Regions from separate parts of the Rhodococcus sp. GB-02 genome, predicted to be linked through region 2. Evidence: riboswitches for the same ligand, from Rfam matches in the RefSeq annotation. Region 2 holds a riboswitch; each other region holds the start of a gene.
The links. A riboswitch is a leader RNA that binds a small molecule or an ion and turns the genes downstream of it on or off. The one in region 2 is predicted to bind S-adenosylmethionine.

Region 1 (2,194 bases), 590 kb from region 2:
CTCTTCGGGGGTGAGCTGCGAGTGCGTCGTCGACGCGGGGTGGATGACGAGTGAGCGAACATCACCGATGTTGGCGACGTGGCTGTGCAGTGTCAGGGCGTTGACGAACTTCTTGCCCGCATCGATCCCGCCGGGCAGCTCGAAGGTGACGATGGCGCCGGTTCCCTTGGGCATCAGCTGCTTTCCGCGTTCGAACCAAGGCGAGGAGGGAAGTCCCGCGTAGGAAACGGAGGCCACCTCGCCGTGGCCGTCGAGGAACTCGGCGACCTTCTGTGCATTGGACACGTGACGCTCGATGCGCAGGCTCAAGGTTTCGATGCCCTGCGCGATGAGGAACGCGTTGAACGGCGCCACGGCGGAGCCGAGATCGCGCAGCAGTTGGACGCGAGCCTTGAGTGCAAACGCCGGCGCGCCGAGGTCTGCGAAGGTGACGCCGTGGTAGCTGGGATCAGGCGTCGTGAAGTTCGTGTGGCGACCCTGCGTCCAATCGAAGGTGCCGCCGTCGACGATGACGCCGGCGATCGCGGTGCCGTGTCCGCCAAGGTATTTGGTGGCGGAGTGGACGACGATGTCGGCGCCGTGTTCGAGCGGGCGGAGCAGGTACGGCGTCGCGACAGTGTTGTCCACGATCAACGGAAGACCGTTCTCGTGGGCCAGCGACGAGATGCCGGGTAGGTCGAGAATGTGGTTCTTCGGATTGGCGATCGTTTCGCCGTAGAACGCCTTCGTGTTCGGGCGAATTGCTTCGCGCCACTGGTCGAGATCGTCAGGATCCTCGACGAACGTGACTTCGATGCCCAGCTTACGAAGGGTGTAATGCAGGAGGTTGTACGTGCCGCCGTACAGGTACGGGCTGGAGACGATGTGGTCGCCGGCCTCGGCGATGTTGAGGATCGCGATGGTCTCGGCAGCCTGACCCGAGGAGAGGAGGAGTGCGGCGACTCCGCCTTCGAGGGCAGCGATGCGCTGCTCGACGGCGTCCTGTGTGGGATTCATGATCCGCGTGTAGATGTTGCCCGGCTCGGCGAGGCCGAACAGTGCCGCAGCGTGATCGGTGCTGTCGAAGACGTAGCTGGTGGTCTGGTAGATCGGCAGAGCGCGCGCATTGGTGGCGGTGTCCGCTGTTTGCCCGGCGTGCACCTGCTTGGTCTCGAACGACCAGTTCGCGGTCGGATCAGAAGTTGCTGCGGCGTCGGCTGTGTTGTCGGTCATGATTTGTTCACTCCAGTGGTCTGACGGATAGATGTCGGACGGGGGCGAATGATCGCCGCCCCGTGCTGGGGTCTATCTACAAGTGCGACACATACTGAAATACCTCCGTGGGGCTCGGCCCGGTCTGGGGTCCGTCCCTGTCGGACCCGCGCTTGTCACCCGAATTGCGGTGGAACTGCGCGAGCAGATCCACGTCGGGAAACCTGGTCATCACCCGGGGCACCCCACCGCGGTTGGAGGGTTGCCGTCCAGCGAGCCGGGGCTTGACGCTGGCACTCATGACCAAGTCGGATTCTACCGGGAAGTGAGCGCAGTCCTGACGCGGGGCGAAATGTGAGCCGCAACCGCACGCGGGGCAGAGCGACGCAGCCCACTAGCAGGCAAAAGTTACTCGCGAGTAGAGACCGATGGGTGGACCTGCCGGTTGCAGCCTCACGGGTTAGCAGTACGCTTGTCTTGTTTGGGACTCATCTCCCGAGATCAGTCCACACCGTCTAGGTTTGATAATCGAACCGTTCGCGGACCCACTCACAAAGTGTGACCGCAACCGTGTAACCAGGGAAACTTCCTAGGAGGACGCGAAGCACCCATGTCCAAAATCAAGGTTGAGGGCACCGTCGTCGAACTCGACGGCGATGAGATGACGCGCATTATCTGGCAGTTCATCAAAGACAAGTTGATCCATCCGTATCTCGATGTGAACCTCGAGTACTACGACCTCGGTATCGAGTACCGCGACGAGACCGACGACCAGGTCACCATCGACGCAGCGCACGCGATCCAGAAGCACGGCGTCGGCGTCAAATGCGCCACGATCACGCCGGACGAGGCACGTGTCGAGGAATTCGGTCTCAAGAAGATGTGGCGTTCCCCGAACGGAACGATCCGCAACATTCTCGGCGGCACGATCTTCCGCGCACCGATCATCATCTCCAACGTTCCGCGACTCGTTCCGGGCTGGACCAAGCCGATCATCATCGGC
Region 2 (2,194 bases):
TCCTGCTGCCAGTCGGTGTAGACGAACGGCCCGGAGGCGATTACCGCTGCACCGGGGCAGCGCTGCTCGGATGCCAGTGCAGTGGTGGAATCAGCGAGGATTCCGAGCTGCGGCGTCGAAGTTGCTTGCAGGAACTGAACATTGGGTCCAGAGAAATTGATCTTCGCCGTGTGTGCGTCAACGACGTCGGTACCCGTGTAGGAGGACAGGTAGCTCTTCGCCAACGACGCGTTCGGCCCGAGGTTCTTGACCGAATCGAAGGTCTTCTTCACCGAATCCGCCGTCACCGGTGTGCCGTCACTGAAAGTGGCATCGTCGCGAAGGACAAACGTGAAGCTCGCGGCGTCGGGGCTGATCTCCCAACTCTTGGCGAGCCACGGGGTGATCTCTCCGGAGTCGGGATTTTGATCGGTCAGCGAATCCACCACGGTACGAGTGACATACACCGTCTGGTTACTTCCGGCCTGGGCCGGATCGGCGCACGTCGGCGCCTGCGAGAGGCCGTAGCGAAGGGTTCCACCGGACTGCGCGGGACCCGCGTCGGCACCGCTGTCACTTCCGTTGCTGCTGCAGCCGGCGAGGACCGTGCCGAGAACCGAGAGAGCACCGATACCGGCAATTACGGTCGCGCGTTTACGGGCACCGAATGAGGGCGAGGACACCAAGAACTCCTAAAGAGGCATGCCGAAGAGCGCACCCGCCGCCCTGAAGCAAGAAGCTCCGAAAAGGCGATCGAGCACGAATCACTTGTGCAGAGAAGAGAAAACAGACTTGTCGACGACTCGCCTGAGTGTGAATGACTGACCGAGGTCAGTTGGTACAGAAAGATCCCGCGGTGCGGCACAGGTCTACGTGACGACGCGACCAGGCGGTATCGAAACCGCCTTCGACTGCCTTCATTTCGTGTTCCTCCATCGGTCCTGGCGGTAGCACCCGCACCCGATCACTCGGGGGGTTGCTGCGACTTCAATGAGCCAGGTCTCTCGGTCGCTCTGGATGGTCGTTCGCAAGTGTACGAGGTCAAACCCGGGTGTTGTCAACCCGGTCGGTAGGAATTGCTGCTCGGGTCACATTTTCGAGCACTCGAAGTTGTTTCTCGAACGGGTGGACTCCCACCTCTTCGGGCGAGAGTGAAGCGTCGTAAAGCGGTGTGTATCCACTGGACAGATACAGCGCGAGCGCCTCGGGTTGCCGAGGGCCCGTCGTGAGGAACACCCGGTTGTATCCGCGAAGTTCGATCTCTCGTTCCAACTCACGAACGACGACCTTGCCGAGGCCGCGCTTCCGATAGTCGGCCGATGTCCAGATTCTTTTCAGTTCGGCGGTGGTGGAATCGAATTGGCGAAATGCACCGCCCGCAATCGGTACATCCGCGTGGGTGAGCACCAGTAGCGCCCCCTGCGGGTACGCAAATTCTTCTGCCGGGTACGTGGTGAGATCCTCGAGCATCGCTTCGCGAGTTCCGCCGTAACGCGAGCTGTATTCGAGCGCCAACTCCGCAATCAGTGGAGCTGCCAAGGGATCGTCCTGCGATACCGAGTAGACCTCTACCGCGCCGATACCGTCGAGCTGCCGAGTCCCGAGCTCCAGTGCCACAACACTTTCCTCCATGAATCTGGTCAACGCTCCCCCAGCCGAAAAGCTTCCGAAGCGAGAGTGGTTCCGTCGACGAGGTCCGATACAAGTTCACCCAGGGCTGGACCGAATTTGAATCCATGACCCGAGAATCCCGCCGCAACCGTGACATCGCCGACTCGGTCGATGACGAAGTGACTGTCCGGCGTGCTCGTGTACAGGCACGTGATCGACTCGACCTGGGCGGAATCGACGCCGGGTAACCACGACTCGGCGTACTCGACCAATCGTTGCTCACCGTCGACATCAGGGGTGTAGTCGCGGGTCTGCGGAGTCACCACCGGCCCGGTCGCGTGTTCACCGATCTTGATGCCGTCCTCGGAACCGAGTCCGTAGATTCCCGCAGTCTCCAACTGTGCACCCGGGTGGTGAACGAAACTCGGCCACTCGACTCCCGGATCGAGCGGTGCGAAGTGCGCCGGTTGTTCCTGCGTCGTGCGCAGCGTCGGCAATGCGATTTCGGAGCCGAGGCCGCTGTCTGCGATCAGGTCCGCAGTCCACGCACCGGCCGCGATCACGACCTGACGAGCCGCGAGCGTTCCACTCTCCGTCACCACGT
Region 3 (2,194 bases), on a different contig from region 2:
CCGGAACCGGGCGTCGCGTCAACCCGGACTTCGACAGCGCCGGAAGCACGAATTTGGCCAGCACCGGAAGGTCCTCGTCGATCACGAGAGGGTGGAAATGAACACCGTCGAGGTGTCCGGCCAATTCCTTCAGAACCACGGCCGCTTCCCCCGGATCTGCAGCCAGGAGCAGTCGGCCAGTGACGACGGCATTCCCGTACGAGTTCAGCTCGATCAACCGCTGCGCCGCAGACAGATTCAGCGTATCGAAAGCCACATCGACCTCGGCGACCACCAATGACGCGCCCTCATCGCGCGCCTTGGCGGCCGACTGTGCAATGGTTTCCACCGAATCACCGGACACGAGAACAACATCCGACTGGCGTGGATCGATTTCGCCGTATCGACCGAATACCACCAACTGGCCTTGAGGCGGCCGCGGAACGATTGCGGGCCCCTTCACCGAGAACGTGTCGCCCTCGAAATTGACGTAATGCAGACGATCACGCTCGAGGAAACGCCCACTGAGATAGTCACGGACGACAGCGTCGTCCTCCCATGAATCCCAGAGATCGGTCACAACGGTGACCGAATCCCGCTGCTCTTGCTGACGCGCCGACTCCGTTGTCACCGGAGCCCTCCCCCACGCCCTCGACGCGGCATCGTCTTCGACCGGAACAGCAAGCCAGCCGCCACGCCCACGCGAGGAGTAGTCCAACGTCGCCAATTGCGAAGAGGTGTGGAACGGTTCGGCGTAGGTGGTCCCGACGACGGGGACCAGTCCGATCGTGCTGGTAGTCGCCGCCACGTATGACGCCCTGGAGACGGCATCGATGCGGCCGACAACGTCACCACTCGGAGGGAGGATGGAATCGTCGAACGTCACGAAGGTGAAGCCAGCATTCTCGGCAGCCGCAACGCGATCACGCACGGCGTTACCCGTGAGCAACTGATCCGGGCGGCGTGAGCTTCGGCGCCAGGCAGCGGGGTGAGTGCCCTCGCCGTCCAGTTCGATACCCACGGCAAATACAGTCATGTGTCCTCCATCGGTCCTGGCGGTAGCACCCACACTGCGGTTAGGTAGCGGGTTGCTGCGGCATCATCGAGCCAGGTCTCTCAGCCACTCTGGATGGTGGGTGCAATCTATGCGGGCCACGCGGGGCAAGTCAAATCATGCTTGTCGAATCACATTGACCTACAACATATTTCAATACAATCACCCTGATCGAAAGGGTTGCGCAAACACTAGCCGACATCGAAACCAAAGAACCCCGCCCGACTGTCGTCGGACGGGGCTCGTCTGGAGGGCAGCAGTTGATCTACTTCGCGCCCAGCCAAGCCTGGTCGAACAGCATGATTCCCGTGGCTGTGGGAACGACGCCGTGGACGTTCTTCTGCCAAGCCCAGAACGACGTCAGCCCGCCGATAGGCGCCGACGGAACCGTCTCGTTCCACAGCGTCTGAATCTTGCCGATGATCGCCAGAGTCGACGAATTATCCTTGGCTTGTTGTAGATCTGCGATCAGCTGATCCATCGCCGGGTTCGCGTATCCAGCAGTATTCGCCATCGAGGTGCTGTTGGTCGTGGAGAACAATCCGAGATCGAGAATCGATTCGTACATTCCGATGCCCGCGTGCGCGAGGTCGAAATCGTGCTTGACGTAGACGTTCTGCACGATGTCGCCGGCGTTGTTGGCCAAGATCAAGTTCACCTCGAACCCGACGGCCTGCAACAGTGACTGCACGGCGAGGCCGATCGCTTGGTCCTTCGGCTCACTGAGAACGACGTAGTCGAGAGTGCCGTCGTATCCGTCTGCCTTCGCCTGATTCAGAAGCTCCTTGGCCTTTTCGGGGTCGTAGGCAATACCCGGCGTGTCTACATGCCATTGCGACGTCGGACCGAACAACTCCGAGCCCGGCAGTCCCTCACCGTTTTCCACGCGCTGATCGATCAACGCTGGGTCGAGCGCATAGCCGATAGCTTGGCGGACACGAACATCCGAGCCCGGCCGGCCTTCACGGTTGTTGACAATCTCGGCACTACCGGCGTTGAGCACGTCGATGTAGCCGGGGTAACCAGTGGACTTGGCGGAATTGATCGCCGAAGTAAGGCCACGAATATAGGCGACATCGAGCTGACCACTGTTCAATGATTCGAGATTGGCCTGTGGACCGTTGAGTGCAACCATCCGCAATTTGTCCAGCTTGGGAGCAC
Region 4 (2,194 bases), 890 kb from region 2:
GCGGTGGCGCGGAGACCCCATACCGGTGCCAGTGGGAGTGTTCTCGATCCACGAGGGTGAGCCGTCGTGGTCACCGGCTGTCGATCACACCAGGGTGGCTTTGATGGGGGAGTTCATCGGGTTGGCGGCCGCGGTGATCGCAACTCTGGCCGTTCTACGTCGGCCGCCCTGGCCTGATGTGACGATTCAGAAGGGGTGACTCGGAAGGGGTGACTCAGAAGGGGTGACCCAGAATTACGCCGATCAGCTGGAACGGCATTGCCAGGAACATCGATCCGACGTAGAGCGGATAGCGAACCGGATCGCCGGCGAGGTAACCCTCGGCGAGCCAGGCCATTACGTCTGCTGATCCCATAGTCTTTCGTCCCTTCGCTGTTGTGGTTCAACGACCTTTTCGGTCGTGGGAGTTGTTTTGTTACAAGCGAACTCGAAGGAGGAGTAGATGTGATTGCAGTTTCGACTCAGCAAACGTCGTCAAATGAGATCTTCGGGGGCGGCGGATGACAACGGGCGCGATTACGACTTGCCGGGGCAAACTCCATCGGTGGAGTTTGGATACTTAGCATCGTGCGGTAGTGAAATCTGTGCGTTCTGCGCAGGATCGCCGAGCGTATTCGCGCAGCTCGAGCTCGGTTGGAACCCACAATTGGAACCCGCAAGTGGAACCCACAGTGGAGGCATGGACGCGGGCCGACACGTTTCAGCCTGCCGCCGCGACACGGCCCGCGCCGCTACGAGATTCGAATGGAGAGTTGCTCGAGACTCTCTCGACGTACCTCGACGAAGAATCGTCTCTGGCTCACACCGCAACCCGAATGGGCTTGCACCGCAACACCGTATCGAGTCGAATCGATCGAATTCAGCGCCTTCTCTCGGTGGATCTGGCCGATCCGGAAACCCAGGCTTGCACTCCACCTCGCCTGCCGGGCGATTACGCGGTGAAGACGGCCTTCGCAGCTTCGTCTTGACAAGCACGGGACGTTCCTGCCATCCTCGTTGCCAGGTCACGAGTACCAGTGTTCAGCCCCGGCTTGCTGGTCGGCAACCCTCCTCCGCGGTGGGGTGCTCCGGGTGACGACCCGGCTGCGTTCGAAAACGAATGCGGCAAGCGCGGACTCTTCCGGGGCCATCACCCGACGAACGAGTCCTTGAACGTGAGGATTGTCTTCGATGACTGCTGTATTGAGTGCCGACACCTGCTGCACCACCGCGATTGCCAAGGTTTCGGGTGCTGACCTGCAGGTTCCATTGGTTCAGGGCGGCGAATGCTCCTACGCCAACTTCGACTACGCGGCCAGCGCGCCGGCATTGGCCCAGGTCACCGACCGTATCGCCGAATTGTTGCCCACGTACGCCAGCGTCCACCGCGGTGCCGGCTACGCGTCTCGTATCTCCACTCTCACCTACGAGAACGCTCGTGAATCCGTTGCTCGTTTCGTGAACTGTGCCGACGATCAGGTCGTCGTCTTCACCCGGAACACCACCGATTCGCTGAACTTGCTGGCCCAGTGCGTCCCCGGCAGCACTGTTGTCCTCGACGTCGAGCATCACGCAAACCTGTTGCCGTGGAACGACGCTCGTATCGTCACCGCCGCAGACACCATCGAAGAGACGATCGAGCGTCTGATCGGTGAACTGTGCACCAAGCCTGCTGCGCTGCTCGCAATCACCGGCGCCTCCAACGTAACCGGCGAGATCCTGCCGATTGCACGCTTGGCCGACATCGCGCACCGTTGCGGCGCACGTATTCTCGTCGACGCTGCTCAGTTGGCTCCCCACCGTCGCATCGACCTGCAGGAATGCGGCGTCGACTACGTGGCGTTCTCGGGCCACAAGCTCTACGCGCCGTTCGGCGCCGGCGTACTGGTCGGACGCCGTGACTGGCTCGACGAAGCTCAGCCGTACCTCGCCGGCGGCGGCGCCGTGCGTGAGGTGACCGTCGAGTCCACCGAATGGGCTTGCGCGCCTGCACGTCATGAGGCCGGTTCCCCCAACGTGCTCGGTGCGGCAGCCATCGCGACCGCATGCGAAACCCTGCACGCCCTGGACTTCGACGTCATCGCCGAGCATGAGAAGGCACTCACCGCGCAACTCACCGACGGATTGTCCGCCATCGAGGGCGTCTCGCTCGTGCGACTGTGGAACGACGCACCGGACGCCGTCGGAATCGTCACCTTCACCGTCGACGGATTCG

Region 1: it holds a riboswitch for S-adenosylmethionine, as region 2 does, so the genes downstream of both, ACSW29_RS11270 (bifunctional o-acetylhomoserine/o-acetylserine sulfhydrylase) here and ACSW29_RS08615 (putative leader peptide) in region 2, are expected to answer to the same signal.
Region 3: it holds a riboswitch for S-adenosylmethionine, as region 2 does, so the genes downstream of both, ACSW29_RS16550 (LLM class flavin-dependent oxidoreductase) here and ACSW29_RS08615 (putative leader peptide) in region 2, are expected to answer to the same signal.
Region 4: it holds a riboswitch for S-adenosylmethionine, as region 2 does, so the genes downstream of both, ACSW29_RS04360 (aminotransferase class V-fold PLP-dependent enzyme) here and ACSW29_RS08615 (putative leader peptide) in region 2, are expected to answer to the same signal.

What each region holds. Positions count from the first base shown of each region.
Region 1 is NZ_JBPUKE010000001.1:2,386,225-2,388,418, forward strand. It holds gene ACSW29_RS11270 (bifunctional o-acetylhomoserine/o-acetylserine sulfhydrylase) at 1-1,212, opposite strand, end outside; SAM riboswitch class IV at 1,356-1,496, opposite strand; gene ACSW29_RS11275 (NADP-dependent isocitrate dehydrogenase) at 1,802-2,194, shown strand, end outside.
Region 2 is NZ_JBPUKE010000001.1:1,800,279-1,802,472, reverse strand. It holds gene ACSW29_RS08620 (ABC transporter substrate-binding protein) at 1-662, opposite strand, end outside; gene ACSW29_RS08615 (putative leader peptide) at 811-900, opposite strand; SAM riboswitch class I at 909-1,003, opposite strand; gene ACSW29_RS08610 (GNAT family N-acetyltransferase) at 1,021-1,611, opposite strand; gene ACSW29_RS08605 (FAD-dependent oxidoreductase) at 1,620-2,194, opposite strand, start outside.
Region 3 is NZ_JBPUKE010000002.1:736,366-738,559, forward strand. It holds gene ACSW29_RS16550 (LLM class flavin-dependent oxidoreductase) at 1-1,015, opposite strand, end outside; SAM riboswitch class I at 1,020-1,115, opposite strand; gene ACSW29_RS16555 (ABC transporter substrate-binding protein) at 1,299-2,194, opposite strand, start outside.
Region 4 is NZ_JBPUKE010000001.1:906,741-908,934, forward strand. It holds gene ACSW29_RS04345 (hypothetical protein) at 1-199, shown strand, start outside; gene ACSW29_RS04350 (hypothetical protein) at 215-355, opposite strand; gene ACSW29_RS04355 (helix-turn-helix domain-containing protein) at 660-968, shown strand; SAM riboswitch class IV at 1,003-1,117, shown strand; gene ACSW29_RS04360 (aminotransferase class V-fold PLP-dependent enzyme) at 1,171-2,194, shown strand, end outside.